3 regions of the Providencia xihuensis genome follow, and region 2 is predicted to be linked to each of the others. Evidence: predicted binding sites of a transcription regulator. Region 2 holds the regulator's gene; each other region holds the start of a gene.

Evidence for each region. Region 2 encodes CRP, which controls carbon source genes, mostly activating them, when cyclic AMP is high. Its sites were predicted from a motif close to ATGTGANNNNNNTCACAT; they were not measured.
Region 1: a site for CRP is predicted at 3,968-3,985, ahead of ACE2AL_RS05870 (mannitol dehydrogenase family protein). Genes of this name have one in related genera too.
Region 3: a site for CRP is predicted at 3,313-3,330, ahead of cdd (cytidine deaminase). Genes of this name have one in related genera too.

What each region holds. Positions count from the first base shown of each region.
Region 1 is NZ_CP169565.1:1,350,782-1,356,624, reverse strand. It holds gene ACE2AL_RS05890 (ROK family protein) at 1-336, opposite strand, end outside; gene ACE2AL_RS05885 (N-acetylglucosamine-6-phosphate deacetylase) at 655-1,686, opposite strand; gene ACE2AL_RS05880 (glucosamine-6-phosphate deaminase) at 1,711-2,454, opposite strand; gene ACE2AL_RS05875 (MFS transporter) at 2,496-3,833, opposite strand; gene ACE2AL_RS05870 (mannitol dehydrogenase family protein) at 4,261-5,700, shown strand.
Region 2 is NZ_CP169565.1:354,272-360,114, forward strand. It holds gene ACE2AL_RS01555 (aspartate aminotransferase family protein) at 1-543, shown strand, start outside; gene ACE2AL_RS01560 (hypothetical protein) at 604-1,965, opposite strand; gene ACE2AL_RS01565 (hypothetical protein) at 2,055-3,020, opposite strand; gene crp (cAMP-activated global transcriptional regulator CRP) at 3,208-3,840, opposite strand; gene ACE2AL_RS01575 (OsmC family protein) at 4,197-4,598, shown strand; gene ACE2AL_RS01580 (phosphoribulokinase) at 4,704-5,570, opposite strand; gene ACE2AL_RS01585 (YheU family protein) at 5,629-5,838, opposite strand; gene ACE2AL_RS01590 (hydrolase) at 5,835-5,843, opposite strand, start outside.
Region 3 is NZ_CP169565.1:3,252,910-3,258,752, forward strand. It holds gene ACE2AL_RS14600 (ATP-grasp domain-containing protein) at 1-36, opposite strand, end outside; gene ACE2AL_RS14605 (MFS transporter) at 14-1,174, opposite strand; gene ACE2AL_RS14610 (threonine aldolase family protein) at 1,186-1,713, opposite strand; gene ACE2AL_RS14615 (CidA/LrgA family protein) at 2,019-2,486, shown strand; gene ACE2AL_RS14620 (CidB/LrgB family autolysis modulator) at 2,486-3,181, shown strand; gene cdd (cytidine deaminase) at 3,386-4,273, shown strand; gene ACE2AL_RS14630 (serine protease) at 4,384-5,766, opposite strand; gene ACE2AL_RS14635 (hypothetical protein) at 5,775-5,843, opposite strand, start outside.

The DNA of each region.
Region 1 (5,843 bases), 1.0 Mb from region 2:
AACATTTGACACTAAATTGATAGCAAAAACGTGCAACGACAAGCTAATTACTTGAAAAACTAATGTAATTAACCGGTTAGGGTTAACAACTAAAACCATTGATGGCCTTCCCCGACCTGAATTTTGGCTAATGGTCTCAGTTAATAAGCGGCTATCAAGAAGTTGTGCAACATATTCAGACACTGTTGTCGAGCGAATATTCAACAACTTCACGGCTTCGCGGCGAGTTGTGATTTGCCCATTTAAAATAGCAAAAAATATACGCTCTTTATCGTGGGTTATGGGTTGCGTTATCGGTAGGTGAGAAAGAAAACCTGTCGTTTGTTTAAGTATCATAATAGTGAGATATAAAGCTGTTTAATCAATAGCTTACCCTAAAAACAATTGTCTTAAACGACCGGGAAAATACGCTATTTATCGGCAGCCTAGCCCTTATATGTGCGGAAAAATGGTGAATCACTATCAACAAAGTATGCCTTAAGGAATAGTAGTCAATCAATCCCTATCCACAAAAGAAAATACAAACAAAACATTAGAGAAGCGCAAGAGGCAAGAAGAAGGTTTAGGTATAAACACTTATTGCACCTATAAGTAGCCAGAGCAAACCTTTAGCTCTAGCTACTGAGTTATTAACACATTCTATAGCTTATTATTTTAAAATACATATTCGCGCGCGATATCTTCTCCTAATACACAACTGACGACATTCATGTCTTCATCCCATTTCACCGCAGATATTTGAGGGACTATCCCATGGAAGTCGAACGCTGATTGCAAATAGCGTAATGGGTTCATCCTCGCCATCATGATTGCCTCATCAAATTTAGCCATTTTATGTGTCACAACATTACGAATGGCTTGATCTAACGTTAAACTAGACCCTGCTAAATTGACCTCTCCTGGTACCCGTACTGTGCCATCAGCCGCCCGCTCAATCGACATTGTTGCAAATTGGTAGACCCCAGCTTGATGACATCCCGCTGCGCTGACGGCATCAGTAACCAGTATTGACCTTGCTACCGTCTTTGTTCGCAATAAATTTTTTAACGCAGGAAATGGAATATGGATCCCATCTGCGATAAAACTTGCGCCAATCGCATCGCAACTTAATTGAGCTTGCAGCGTATTTTCCAATTTATGCAAATGTTGAGGGATCCCATTACCTAAATGGGTACTCATGCAAACCCCTGCGCTGGCTGCCGCTTCCATTTGGTTAAAGCTAACATTCGAGTGGCCCACTGCAATACATTTACCTTCCGCGACTAACTGCTTTGTAAATTGAAAATCGTCATCAAACTCAGGTGCATAAGTGATCAATAAGATTGGCTTAGTGATTTCCTGCTCTAACCGACTTATCAAGTGCACATCAGGTTTAATAATTTCGTTAGGTGGATGACATCCTGCATAGCCTATTGCTGAATTAATAAAAGGGCCTTCTAAATGATAGCCAGGCACCATCCATGGCCCTAAGCGACTTGTGGATACCGCCTTATCAAGCGCTCGAAAGCGCTTTATCAAAGATGATTCCGATGCTGTTATTAATGTTGGCAAACAGAGTGTGACGCCTGTTTTTAACATCGCCTCTAACGCATGATCCAATGCCTCTGCGGTGATTTTTTCGTCATTAAAATCAACACCCGCAAAACCATTGACTTGAATATCAAATAAGCCACCCGTCATTTTCATAATTTGTTCCTTCAATACTTTTCCTTAATCAACCTTTGATAACAATGACGCAGAATCTTTATCTAAAAATATTTGGCATTGGGCATGATTTTGAACAATAGATGCAGGCACACGAGGAGTGATTTCTCCTTCAAGTGTGTTTTTCACCGCCCTCGCTTTTCGTAAATCAGGAATACTCAGTATTAATGATTTTGAACGCATGATCTGTGGAATACTCATCGAGATAGCCTGTTTAGGCACCTCATCTAAACTCGCGAACCATTTTTCACCCAGTTGTTGTCGTCTACAATCTTCATCAAGATTAACAACAAGATATGCAGAGGTAGCATGAAAATCAGCGGGTGGATCATTAAATGCTAAGTGCGCATTTTCACCAATACCAGCAAAACAGACATCAATTTCATACTGCGAGATAATCTCGTTAAGCCGTTGAATTTCCTTTCCAATATCAGCAGCAGAACCATTCACACCAATAAATTGGTGTGGCGTGGGTAATTTATCCACTAAACGTTCTTGCAAATAACGGCGAAAACTCGCTGGATGAGTCTCATCAAGGCCAATGTATTCATCTAGGTGAAAAATAGTCACCCTTGACCAATCAATATCTTCTTTGATTAAGCAATCCAACATCTCAAACTGACTGGCACCGGTGGCAACAATAATGGCAATTTCGCTTTTTTCGCGCATTGCTTGTTTAATGGCCTGCACTCCAGCTTTACTGGCTTTTTCACCTAGTGCATGTTTCGTGTCGGAAATAGTAATATTCATACGAACCTCATATTTAAATATTGATACGACCACAAATGGCCTTATTGATGCTGTTTTAAATTTTTCGCCATTTGCACTGCGGCTAACGTCAGTACACAACAGAAAATCAGGTAATAAACAACATAGGTGGGTTTGCCATCACCAACGGTAACAAGGGCGGTCGCAATGACGGGAGTTGACCCTGCGAAAATCACACTGTTTAATTCTCGTGAAAGTGCAATACCTGAATAACGATATTGTGTTGGGAATAAATTGGCTAGGAATGCACCTTGTGCACCTGACGTAGCACCGTGTCCAATACCATACGCAATACACATACCGAGCGTTGCTAGTACTAAACTGCCACTCCCCAAAAACCAGAATAAAGGAAAGGCAAAAGCACCTAAGAAAATAGCGCCGAAAGAGAAAATGGTCGTAGTTCCGTATTTATCCGTTAAACGTCCCATGACAGGAGTCATTATTGTATTCACCAGCACAGCAACCATTAACGCCATCAATCCATCTGATTTTTCCATTCCTAATGTATTGGTCAGATAGCTAATACTAAACACACTAAGAACATAACCATTTGCTTGGTGCCCCGCTAAACTGAAGAAGCCACACAATAAATTTTTTCGGCTATGTATAAAAAGCTCTTTAATTGGGATCTTTTGCTCTTTTTTCTCTTTCTCCGCTTTTTCAACGGATTTAACGTATTCAGGTGTTTCATCTAATTGCTTACGGATATAAATCGCAACAATAAATAAAACGATGGATAACAAGAAAGGTATCCGCCATCCCCAACTCATAAAAGCTTCATCGGGTAGCTGCGTCACGGCAAAAAATGCGGCTGTGGAGAGCAAAATTGCAATCCCCGTAGAAGCATTAATTAGCGATGTATAGAAGCCCCGCTGCTTCATGGGGACATATTCCGCCACAAAGGTTTGCGCACCTGCTAATTCAGCCCCTGATCCAAACCCTTGCATTAACCGAATAATAACCAGAGCAATCGTTGCCCAAATGCCGATATGGTAATACGTGGGTAATAACCCAAGCGCTAATGTCGCAATCCCCATTAAGACGATTGCAAAAATGAGTGCTGGTTTTCGCCCATAGCGGTCACCAATATGGGCAATGATCACACCACCGAGTGGTCGTGAAATAAAACCGACGGCAAAAGTTAAAAATGCAGCCAGCGTTGCAATTGTTGGTGATAAGTTTGGAAAATAAAGTTTGTTAATCACCAATCCTGCTGCTGCGCCATAGAGTGAATAGTCATACCATTCAATTACGGTGCCTGACACGCTTGCCATCATCACTTTTCTAATCGTTTTTTTATCTGCCGCGGGCTTATCAACCGCGGTATCTGTGGCTAATTGTTCTGAAATAGTGTCACTCATACTGCCCCCTACATTTTAGGAATACATTATTTGAGGTATGTTTTGTTCAAACAAAACGGACAAAAAGCGCGCACCATTGAAACTAACACTGAGACAATTATTTTAGAACATAATTGTTCTTAATTTATTTAAAAATGAGATCGAAATCAAATTTAATCGATAAAGCAGTGCTGTCATTTGAATAATTCAATTTTTCCTTATACTCAACCATCGAATTACCAACTTTAAAAATAAATAAAAATACATACAAATCAATAAATTAAAATCATAACCAAATTATTTCTTTAATAAATATTTTAACGTTGTACACTTTTATTATTCATGACACTTTTTCTATTTTTATCTACAATTTAAAACAAAATTGTTTTTAAAATCTAAAATAGTAAAGTGTGCGTAGCGCATATTCTTTTTATGATAGGGAGTGATAATGGATAACAACAGGCATCAGTTAGTTCCTCGAATAGTACACCTTGGTTTCGGGGCATTTCATCGTGCTCATCAAGCACTTTATACACATCTATTAATTGAACAATCTCAATCTGATTGGGGATATTGCGAAATAAACTTAATGTCGGCGCGCGGGGCAGAACTTATCCGTCAGCTAAAGAAACGCCACTGCACTTACGTACTATTAGAAAAAGATGAAGAAAGAACCACGCTAACACGGATTAATTCAATAAAAGAAGCGATGCACCCACGTATTGATGGGGTACATGCCGTGATTGAAAAAATGGCAGCGCCTGAGACTGCGATTATCTCTTTGACAATAACAGAAAAAGGCTATTGCACTGATCCTTCAACGAATAAACTCAATTTATCACATCCTGCAATACGCCACGATATCGCCTATCCTGAAACGCCAGAGTCTGTTTTAGGCTATATCCTTGCCGCTCTCAAAATACGCTTTCAACAAAATCTTCCCCCTGTGACCATACTTTCTTGCGACAATATTAGAAATAATGGTGAGGTTGCACGAAATGCTATTTTAAGTTTGGCTGCACAACAAGATAGTGAATTAGCATTGTGGATTAAGCGAAATATCACATTTCCAAGCACGATGGTGGATAGAATAGTCCCTGCGATGACCGAAGATTCTTTTGCTGAAATCAAGCAATTAACAGGTGAAGATGATCCTTGTGCGGTTATCAGTGAGCCATTTCGGCAATGGGTTATTGAAGATTGCTTTGCGAACGGCCGACCTGATTGGCACTATGTGGGAGCGCAATTTGTTAAGGATGTGGCACCTTATGAAATGATGAAGCTAAGAATGTTAAATGGCAGCCATTCATTCCTGGCTTATTTAGGCTATTTAGGCGGTTATGAGTTTATATCAGATGCCATGCAAAATCAGGATTACTACCAAATCGTACAACGCATAATGCTAGCCGAACAAAAACCGACTCTCAGCTTGCCTGATAATATTGATCTTAACCAATATGCCCAACAGTTATTAACTCGCTTTGCTAATCGAGCAATTAAACATAAAACAGCACAGATAGCCGTTGATGGTAGCCAAAAACTACCTCAGCGCCTACTCGACTCTATACTTTGGCACCAGAAAAAGGGGTCAGACTACCCATTACTTGCTTTAGGCGTTGCCGCCTGGATGAGATATGTCAGTGGTATCAATGAGGACGGAGAACCTATTCCCATCAAAGACCCACTTAGCGACGAGTTTTCGAAGATTTATCAACACCATGGTACATCTTTAGAAGCCGTTGATGCCCTATTAAAAATTGATGCAATATTTAGCCCAGAAATATCACAAAACAATGATATTGTTAATAAAATAAAAACCGCATACCAACAATTGTTGACACTTGGAGCACGACAGACTGTCAAATATTACTTAACAAAAATCGATTAATAATATTGAAATTCCACTCGGGTTAAGTCGCTCACTCTAGCCCGAGACACTTTGGTCTTATGATGCAGACCTACCTTCAAATTACTCCCCCATTATTGCTTTTCAATTAACAAATGTTCAATTTTGAGATCTTGATCAAAAAC
Region 2 (5,843 bases):
GATGAAGTACAAAGTGGAATGGGGCGTACTGGTAAGCTATTTTCTTATATGCATTACAATGTGACGCCTGATATTTTAACCACGGCAAAAGCACTGGGTGGTGGTTTCCCTATCAGCGCCATGATCACTACAGAAGAAATCGCTAAAACGATGGAAGTGGGGTCACATGGCACCACATATGGTGGTAATCCATTAGCTTGTGCTGTAGGCAATGCGGCGTTTGATATTATTAATACTGAAGAAGTGCTAAGTGGTGTTGAAAAACGTCGCGAGCTATTTGTTGCACATTTAAATAAGCTGAATGATAAATATAACATTTTTTCTGAAATCAGAGGAATGGGGTTATTAATCGGTGCTGAGCTAGACGGCAGGTTACTCAACCGTTCGAAAGATATCTTACAAGCCAGTGCAGTAGAAGGGCTAATGATGTTAAACGCTGGCACTAACGTACTGCGCTTTACGCCTTCGCTGATTATTTCGGAAGAAGAAATTAACAGTGGTATGGAGAAATTAGAGAAGGCGATTGGGAAGTTGCTGAAATAACTGATAAATAAGTTGCAGAATGATTTCTGCAACTTATTGAAAATATTATTTTTATAACGATTATTGAGCTGGCAATAGTATTTTTTTCATCTTAGCTTGGGCCTCTAACCGTGCTTGTAATTGCTCTTTTGAACTATTAATTGGTATTCCAGCAGCTAGGCATTGAACTTTATGTGTATGTGAGTATTTTTTTATTCCTTTATTATTGGCTAAAGGATATTTATTTTTTAGTGTCTCTTCTTTTTGAGCTATTTTTTCCTCATTAACCTTAGTGTCTGGTGTAAGGTTATTACCTTCATTATCAGAATGGTAGCCAGAAGATAACGAGGTGAGACTAATTGAGAACATCGATGGTGCTCTATTGGCAAGCTTCTCCTGTAGCGCTCTAATTGTATGATTTTTATTATTATTATTAATTCTTAAGTCTTGGACTAAACCTCTATAATCAAGGTTATCATTACCTAACTCTTCTATTAAATTATATAATGACTCATTTTCAAATATTAAATTATCAATATTTTCATTATTTTTTTTGTTCTCTACTTCTGGTTTCTTTTCAAAAAAATCGTCAAAGTCAAAGTTGTGAGATTCATTATGGTATATAGGCGTATTATCTTCATCATAAGTAATTAAAGATTCACTAATTATTGTTTTTTTTAGGGCTAAAATATTTTTTCCTAGAGCATTTTTATCCAGTGTAATATTGTGAACTTTATTTTTTATATCTTTTAACTCATTGCTCAATAAAGTCCTTACTGAGCTTTGTATTTTAATTAACTCTTCAAGTTTTTCATTTTTTTCTTCTATATCATTTTCTATTGATATTTCTTTTTCTAATGATGCTAAGTATTTACTTTCTTTTTTTAAATGTGAAATTCCTCTTGTTTTTGATTCATATCTTATAGATGATTTCAGATCATCAATTTCATTTTTTAGCTCTTCGTGTTTATTTGTCAATTTTTCATTTTCGTCTAATAAATCTAGGTAATGTTTAAGATAGCCTATTGTTTCATTTTGTGTTTCTATGATTTCATCTGTAGCTGTATTTTCGCTAAAAAATTTATTCTTATCTAATAAATTATCAATGGAGTTTTCTATTTTATTTTTTAAATCCTTAATGAATTGTGGGATATTAAATGATTTTTCTATTAGCTTATTTTCGAGGGAAAATATTGTTTTTTTGTTTGAGTTTAATTTATTAAATAAATTTAAATTACTTTCCTTTGAACTAACTACGGTTAAGTTAATATGAAATGTTGATTCCGTATTTTTTGGGTTAAAACGAAAAAATGAGAAAGGATTATTTACTTTCATATTTTTAATTTTTTGTATAATACTGGGGGATTCTCTCATTGCTCCAGTTGATGAAATTTTTCTGTATGGCGAGCTAGTTATGGTATTGTTTAGGGTGTTAGTTTTCATAGTCATATCCTATATTAATGCTAAGAAGTAATTAATTATTAATGTAATGATGGTGTTAAATAAATGCAGAAGGTGTTTTACTGAATGGTTTATTTTTTCAGTTCTTTCAATAAATTATCATTAATATTAATTTGATTTTGTATTTTAATGATATTATCTTTAAGTGCATCCATTTCCATTGTTAGTCTTTGTTCTTTTTTAATACTATTGCTTATTTTTATTAAGTCAGAGGTTTTAATTGAATTGATATTCCTATTTTTTTGTTTTTTATAGTCTAATGGCGTAGGTTTGTTAGATAGTTTGTAATGTTGTTTGATATATTGTGTTCTTAATACTGAGGTTTTTGTTTGTAGTATATTTCCCTTAAACTCAAAAGTGCTTTTAGGTAAAGGGATGGCTTTAGAGTTATATTGGCTGTTGTCAGTAACTTTATCGTGTACATATATAATTTTTTTCTGAGAAAAATTCGTTGTTTTTTTCTTACTTGCTTCTAAAGATAAGTCAATATTATTGATATTTTTTTTGTTTATTCTAATTATTAAAGGGATTTTAGTGCCGTTTTTATTTTCTAGTTGCTTTGGCTGATGATAGTTTCTTATGATTTCATCTTTTATTTCTGAATTTTTGATGTTAATCCCTGGGATTTTAACGTATCGGTACAAAAAATTGGCATATCCATATATTTCTTTATCAGCATTGTTAAATTCGTCAAATACAGTCTGATTTTCTTTTATTAGCGAATCGGCATCTTGCTCATTATAAAAAGTAGATGCGTAAAATTTATATAAATTACCTTTCAATTGATTAACTTTATATTTAAACTCGTCAGCGCTTAATAATTTAGTATCATTTACATTTTCTGAATCACTTTCATAAGCAGAATCAATACTTTCTAGGCTACAAGTATGTGATGGTTTGAATTGTCGATGAGCGGAAAATGGTTCTTTTCTCGATGTGGTAGTCACGGTGAAAATTTTTTTTATGAAATCATCGGAATTACTAATATTTTTAAAAATTTCGGAATGACCTGATAACTTGCTCAGTGTAACTTTCATGAACATAACTCCCTATTTAATATTATAATTATTATTTTATAGGTAGCTAAATAGAGAAAATATAAAGAAACGACACTCATTAAGAAATGATATATAAAAATTGTATTTTGGGTGAATAGCTTTATACCAATAATATAAAGCTATTCCAAAGTGTGCGCCCCACCAAGGGAGTGAGGCGAAAGGTTAGTTATCGAGTACCGTAAACAACAATGGTTTTACCATGCGCGGAGATTAAGTTTTGATCTTCCAGCATTTTCAAAATACGGCCGACAGTTTCACGGGAACAACCAACGATTTGGCCAATCTCCTGACGGGTGATTTTGATTTGCATCCCATCTGGATGTGTCATGGCATCAGGTTGTTTGGCTAAATTCAGTAGCGTTTGTGCAATACGGCCTGTTACGTCTAAGAAGGCGAGGTTGCCCACTTTTTCTGACGTTGTTTGCAGGCGGCTTGCCATTTGCGCGGAAAGGCGCATTAAGATATCAGGATTAACCTGAATCAATTGACGGAATTTTTTGTAAGAAATTTCAGCAACTTCGCAGGCGATTTTTGCTCTAACCCACGCAGTACGTTCTTGCCCTTCTTCAAATAATCCAAGCTCACCAATGAAATCCCCCTGATTCAGGTAGGAGAGGATCATTTCTTTGCCTTCTTCATCTTTGATTAAAACAGCCACTGAACCTTTAACTATGTAGTAAAGGGTTTCTGCTTTCTCACCCTGATGGATCAGTGTGCTCTTGGATGGATACTTATGAATATGGCAGTGTGACAAAAACCATTCAAGAGTAGGGTCTGTTTGTGGCTTGCCGAGAACCATTAGCGTTATCCTCTGTATGTTATTGCAGCCATCCGGAAAAAGCGTACCAGAAAGGCTGGCTTTAAAGTCACTAGCTTAGCATATTAATTTGTCTTATATACCCTAAATAACAGGAAGAGCAACATTGCATCAATCGCTTTTCATGGTTAGGGTAAACAAATTGATATCAACACTATAATATAATCAAATAAAACGTTGAGTTTTGATCTTAATCCTATCAACTAAGTATTGTTTGTAGCATATCCGATACAGAAAGTCTTCCCTGTATCGCTTCAGCAGAATAAAGCTGATATAACATTCTTTATATCTATGGAACAATGTAGCCTTTAAATCGATTTCATTTCAAGGGGAATAAAATGGAAGCAAGAGTTAAATGGGTGGAGGGGCTCTCTTTTTTAGGTGAGTCAGCGTCAGGCCACCAAGTGATGATGGACGGCAATGCAGGCGATAAAGCACCAAGCCCAATGGAAATGGTGTTAATGGCTGCAGGTGGTTGCAGTGCAATTGATGTGGTATCCATCTTACAAAAAGGCCGTAATGATATTACCGACTGTGAAGTGAAATTAACCTCTCAGCGCCGTGAAGAAGCGCCTCGTTATTTCGTTAAAATCCATTTGCATTTTATTGTAACAGGGAATGAATTAACGGATAAAGCGGTTGAACGTGCAGTTCAGCTTTCTGCTGAAAAATATTGTTCAGTCGCGTTGATGTTAGAAAAGACCGTCGAAGTGACACATAGCTTTGAAATTAAAAATTAAAAATTAAAAATTAAAAATAAATTTAATAGTTATTGATATATTTTAAAAATAAGATGCTTATTCTAATTAATGGTAAGCATCTTATTTAATAATCAAAAAAACAATTTAGTCATGTTTCTGAGTAATTAGCTTTTCGACTATTGGCATCATAATTAATTCCATTGCTAAGCCTAATTTCCCCCCTGGCACGACAATCGTATTCATCGCGGAGATAAACGAGCCAGATATCATTGACAGTAGATAGGGAAAATCAATCTGTTCAAGTCCACGAAAGCGAATAACAATAAAACTTTCATCTTGTGAAGGAATAGCTTTCGCTGAAAATGGGTTTGAGGTATCTACAGTAGGTACGCGTTGGAAGTTAATATGGGTACGGGAAAATTGTGGTGTGATGTAGTTAATATAATCCCCCATTGAACGCACCACCGAATCCATGACTGCTTCTCTAGAGTGCCCACGTTCAGTGGTGTCACGGATGAGTTTTTGTATCCACTCTAAGTTCACAATAGGCACAACACCTACCAGTAAATCAACATGTTGCGCGACATTGTGCTCAGGTGTCACAATCCCACCGTGTAAGCCTTCATAAAACAGCACATCCGTTTTTTCAGGTAACGATTCCCAAGGAGTGAACGTACCTGGTTGTAAGCCATAAGGTACTGCTTCATCATAGGTATGTAGGTATTTACGCGATTTCCCACAGCCCGTTTTGGCGTAATCCACCAGTGTTTGCTCAAGTAGCGCAAAGTCATTGGCTTCTGGACCAAAATAACTAATATGGCGGCCTTGCTCTCTGGCTTTGCGAATCGCCATATCCATTTCAGGGCGCGTGTAACGGTGGAAGCTGTCCCCCTCTAGTGTGGCTGATTGGATATTTAATTGGTGGAATATTTTACGAAAGGCTTGGCTAGTTGACGTTGTGCCAGCACCGCTTGAACCAGTGATGGCAATAATCGGGTGTTTTTTGGACATAGCGGACTCCCTGTGTTGCGCTTATGGCCACTATTTCAGAAACAGCGAACGAAGCGGGTTAGCGGGCTTTAGGCATGAAATTAACGGATTCATGCAATTCTGACCAGACTAGCACAATTTCGCCAGAAACTAACTGCCGTTTCACATCGTTCACTTTATCTTGCAGGCTTTTTTCTTGGGCACCATAGTCAGTGCCTTCGCGTAACACATAGCTTTCAATTAGATTTTCCAGTGTTTCAGGCGTAAGTTCTTGCCAAGGAATAATCATTTTTT
Region 3 (5,843 bases), 1.6 Mb from region 2:
TGATATATTACATTCAACAAAAACTATCGTTTTCATATTTATTCCTTTTAGTTAAAAAATGCTCAACCCCAAATAAAAAAATAAGTAATATTATAATAAAAAAAGGCAATACATAATTTAATTGATATAGTCCTGCTATAAGGCCAAAATACGCGCCACATGATTCTGCAACACCCCAGAAAAAAACACATAAGGATAATGACATTTTTTTATTCTCAAACGGACATTTGATAATAGAAAGGCTATTATTATACGGACTCCAAACTAACTCACACAAAGAAAATAGACCAATTAATAAATACAAACTGGTTGCCGAATTAAAATCCAAAAAAAACAAAATACTTACTGTTAATAATAAACTTATTTTATAGATAATATTTTGAAGAAGTAGATTTTTATTCGCTAAAAAGTTTGTCACTTTCATTTGTAGAGTAATAATAATCCCTGCATTTAAAGCGAAAAGTAATGAAACTGAAATATATTTTATTTCCATCTTTGAGTATAATTCATAGTGATATGCAAGATTCCTTAGTATCACACCTATCATGAAAAAAGAAACAGCGCTATACAAAACAAAAACACACCACTCACTAAAGCTTGCAGATACTCTTATTGTATTATTATTATTCTCATTAGAGATTGCACTGTCTTTTATTCCCATTGAATATATAGCTGAAAAAAGCATAATCAAAGCAGGAAATAAAATAACACCAGGATATGACTTATTGTAAAAAAACTCGCCTAAAACGCCACCTAATGCTGAAGATATATTAACGATGACATTTAAAATAGAAAAATTTCTCATTCTATTTGAATGCAAAGAGTTTTCAGCCAAAAAAAGACTAGTACATATATTCGCAATTGAGAACCCAGCACCTATAATTGCAGAAAAAATAATAAATGAGCTAACATCACTTAAAAGGTAGGTCATAGCTATCGCTAATGATGTTAGCAGATAACTCATAATGAATGTAATCTTATAGCCTAACAAAAAAATAATATAGTGTGAAAGTAAAGAAAAACCTCTACTTACAAATAAGAACACAAATAATATAATTGCAATATCTTCTTTTGTAAGTTCTTTATAGTTTAATAAGTAAAGAGAGTAGAAGGGTAAAAAGCTATAAAATGAAACACCAGACAAAAACCTTGACGCTAATATTTTATTTTTCATTTTTCTATTTTCTAAAAATCCCCATTGAATAATGAAATGCTTCTATCATCACATAATTTTCTTAATGCCTTAATTTCTTCAATAGGAAATATACATCCTCCATAGGTTCCAATACTACTTTCTATCGAGATGACCTTAGGAATTGCATATAAATTTGACCACCTTGATTTATTATTTATGGCTTCAATGACATCTTTAACCGTTAATATCCCACTACTTGTTTTAATATTATTAATAACAATCCCGCTAAGTGCAGATGTTGGAGAAGATTCAAAATAACAAATATGATAACCTGTTTCAGTAATTACCTCATCGCCAGGATTTGCTAGTACCCTAAGACCTATTTGATTGCTCATTGTTCCAGATGGCATAAATAATGCTGATTCTTTTCCAAATAACGTTGCGGCAAAACATTCTAACCCTTTAACATATTCATCCTCATTGTAGCAATCGTCTCCTATCTTACTAAAATCCATATTAATTAAATCATTGGGTGAAATTTTAGTTAATGTATCACTTCTGAGATCTATATAATCCATTTATTTCCTTATTTATTATTCAATTATTCAATCATTTTAAATACTCTTTAATTATTTAATTTATCGGCTAAACGCTATAGTTCAACTACTTTTAAAATAAAAAATAATAACTGTGATATACGTAATAAATATTTAATAAAGTATACCTCAAAGATATTAGCTTAAACCTTGTCTTCGTGAGTACATTAGCAGTCTGTGTGTTTCAGTTTCCCATCGCAGAATGTTAAGATATTTTCTTGTGATCTATAGCACAACTCTCTAGTTAATTGTATGATGAATAGATATCAAGCTACAGGACGGATCTCATGTCATTTAAACAGGTACTGATAACGGGATGGCAGTATTTGCGCGCTTTCGCAATACTTTACCTCTGCCTGATTATCGGAAACCTTATCTCTACCCTACTTCCTTTTGCTATCCCTGGCAGTATTGTCGGTATGCTCATTTTATTTGCACTGCTGGCGCTGCAAGTTATCCCTGCACATTGGGCACAACCTGGATGCAGTATTTTATTGAAAAATATGACCATTCTATTTGTGCCTATCGGTGTGGGGATCATGAATTACTATGACTTACTGAGTCAACAGCTGCTCCCGATTGTGGTTTCTTGTGTGGTCAGTACCTTAATTGTAATGATAGTCGTCGCTATCAGTTCCAACTATATCCACAAAGAACGCCCTGTCGTGGGTGCTAAACCTGATGAAGTTCCCCTTCCTCCTGAAGAGCCAATTTCTTCGGTGATTAATAATGATAAAACTAAGGGGAATGAATAATGTTAACGCACATTTGGTGGTCGTTACCGCTGACAATTGTGGTGTTTTACCTTGCCCGCAAATTATCAGTGAAATTTAAATTACCGATATTAAACCCATTATTAATAACCATTGCGGTGCTTATTGCCATACTGGTTATCACCAATACATCCTATGAGCATTATTTTGCGGGCAGTAAAATCCTGAATGATTTACTGCAACCCGCCGTTGTGGCATTGGCTTTCCCCCTGTATGAGCAAATGCACCAAATTCGTGCCCAATGGAAATCTTTGTTTAGTATCTGCTTTGCGGGTAGCATCGTCGCGATGTTCAGTGGCGCAGCAATTGCATTTTGGCTCGGGGCAACGCCGGATATCGCCGCCTCAATATTACCGAAATCTGTTACGACGCCAATTGCGATGGCGGTTGCCGATTCAATTGGTGGGATCCCTGCAATTAGTGCCGCTTGTGTGTTGTTTGTGGGGATTTTAGGCGCCATGTTTGGCCACAGTTTATTTGATGCTTTACGTGTACGCACCCATGCGTCTCGTGGGCTTGCGATGGGAACGGCTTCCCACGCATTAGGCACCGCACGTTGCGCTGAGGTTAATTACATTGAGGGGGCTTATAGTTCGCTCGCATTGATGACCTGTGGGGTGATCACCTCGTTAAGTGCGCCATTTATATTTCCTGTCATTTTGCATCTTTTTAGCTAATCTTATTAGTTAAACACTCCGTTAAGTATGATGAGTAAGAGAAAACGATGTTCTCTTACTTATCATTGAACACTAAAAACATGAGATATATCTCTCAATTAAAGAATTTGTTTCATATGTTTCATTTAAATTAGTGATTTAAATCACATATCAATATGTACTTTATTGAATAGAATGAAAACAATTAAATAGGGAGGGTAACTCATGCATTCAAGATTTAAGGCCGCTTGGGCCGAGCTTCCAGAGAAGCTACAGTCTGTACTTAGACCTATCATTGATAAATCCGATTTTCCTGGAATGCTAACGGCTGAGCAAGTGCAGCACATTAAAGCGCAAAGCGGTGTTAGCGACTCAGAATTAGCATTCTCACTACTCCCTTTTGCAGCGGCCTATGCCGTTACGCCAATCTCCCATTTCCATGTTGGTGCAATCGCTTGCGGCGCTAGCGGTAATTTATATTTCGGCGCCAATATGGAATTTAGCCATGTTTCGATGGGGCAAGTGATCCACGCGGAGCAATGTGCGATCACCCATTCATGGATGAAAGGCGAAAAGCAAATTACGTCGATCACTGTGAATTACACCCCATGTGGCCACTGCCGCCAGTTTATGAATGAATTACGCGAAGGTGGTAAAATTATGGTGAATTTACCTGGCCGCACACCTGCGGTACTGCACCACTATTTACCCGACTCTTTTGGGCCTTCTGACCTCAATATTACCACTTTACTGCTAGACCCTGTCGACCATGGTTATAAAAACCAAAGCCGTGACAGGTTATTAACTGCTGCAATCGAGGCAGCAAACCAATCTCATGCGCCTTATAGCCAATCCCATTCAGGTATTGCGTTACAGTTAAAAGATGGTTCATTATTTACAGGCCGCTACGCAGAAAATGCCGCATTCAACCCAAGTTTGCCACCACTGCAAGCGGCGTTAATTATGATTAACCTCTCAGGTAAAGATATTCACGCCATCGACCAAGCTAAATTTGTTGAAAAGCAAGATGCGATTATCAAACATTGGTGTGTTACCGAAAATACATTACAAGCACTGGGTTGCCAAAATATTGAATTAGCTTATTTGGATTAATTCTCTCTCATGCTCTATGTATGGTTATTGTCAATAGACTAGTTATTGGCAATAACCATTTTTTATGTTTCATATATTTTTAATAAATTGATAAAACTTTAATTTAGTAACTAACTAAAAAATGAATTTGATGAATAGCCAGAAAACCGAGATGGTATATTTGATGCTGTTCTGTCTGAAAAATGGTTATTAGAAAAACCATCGAATGAATCCATTGATGACATATTATCGCTTAGCTGACCAACCATATTTTCAAAATGATGATTATTTTTTATTGTATCTGTAGGGAAGTCTTTAAATCCTGGAGTTCCCGGAGGAATAACACTTGGACGTTCTAGATAATGATTTGTTGGTGTTACATTATCCTTAAACTTTAATCCATCAAGTAGGTTTATTGTACGTGGTGCTAATTGTCTATTCGGTTCGGCTTTCGGATAAGTGCTTTCCGATATCGATTTATCTACCATATTATGTGAATACTTAATTGGAGATGTTGATTTGTTGTTTATTGATGGCATATTTCCCCTTAAATCATCAATCATATGATCATAATGAGCAACATTTGGCTGATAATTAACTGATGGTGAATCAAATAAGCCTGTTTCTGGTAATATATAGTCAGGTCTTTCTAAATAATATTCAGACAATAGATTTTTATGTGTAAATTCCGTTTGGCCACGCCAATCTGTTTGTACTTGAAATGGTTCTAAATGTTGTGAAGGATAATCCCAAAATGAAAAACGCTCTGTTCCTTTATCAATTAAAGGGTTTCCTGTGTTATAAATAATTGTATTTATTCTATCCATATTATCTTCTTCTATATGAGATATAATATTTTGATAAGATTTCTTGGTTGTAACCACCACACCATCTACTACATTATCAATATCCATAACCCGTTTAATCCAACTATGTATTTTAGGCTGCATATGCGCTGGACCTTCATATAATGCTCTAAACATTATATCTTTAGTATTTATACTTAATAATGTTTCACTTTCTATATCACCTACAGAATTTAAAGCTCTCTGCCAATAACTCTCTCTTTGTTCTCTAGGTAACACAAAAAATACAGGTTCTAAAGTCCATGCATCAGAAGGAAGATTATAATAAGAAAATACACTACTATGAAATAATTTAGCCTCTATGTGATTTATATCACCATAGATTACATCCTTTCCATCTTCAAATCTATTTTTTAGGGTTTGAGCATAGGCTATTGCCATATCATAGCGAATACGCTCAATTATAAACTCATCTTGCACTCCAATATACTCTAAAATAGCTTCATCTAAATAATTAAGCGCAAAAGCACCTGAAAGAGAATCACCTTTAACCACACTATTAGCTAATTTAGCATATCGGTCTCCTTTACTTTCCAAATATTCATACATCAACTTTGGTTCTTTGGTTACTAATAAAATTTTAATTGCATTAGAAACATCACTACGAGTTAACTCTAAATCACCCTCTCTAATTTCTTGATTTCTCATATCATCTCCTAATTTTTAACATGATCGAGTAAAAAAAATCGTATTTTTTCCCTCATTATATTGCTATTAGATAATTC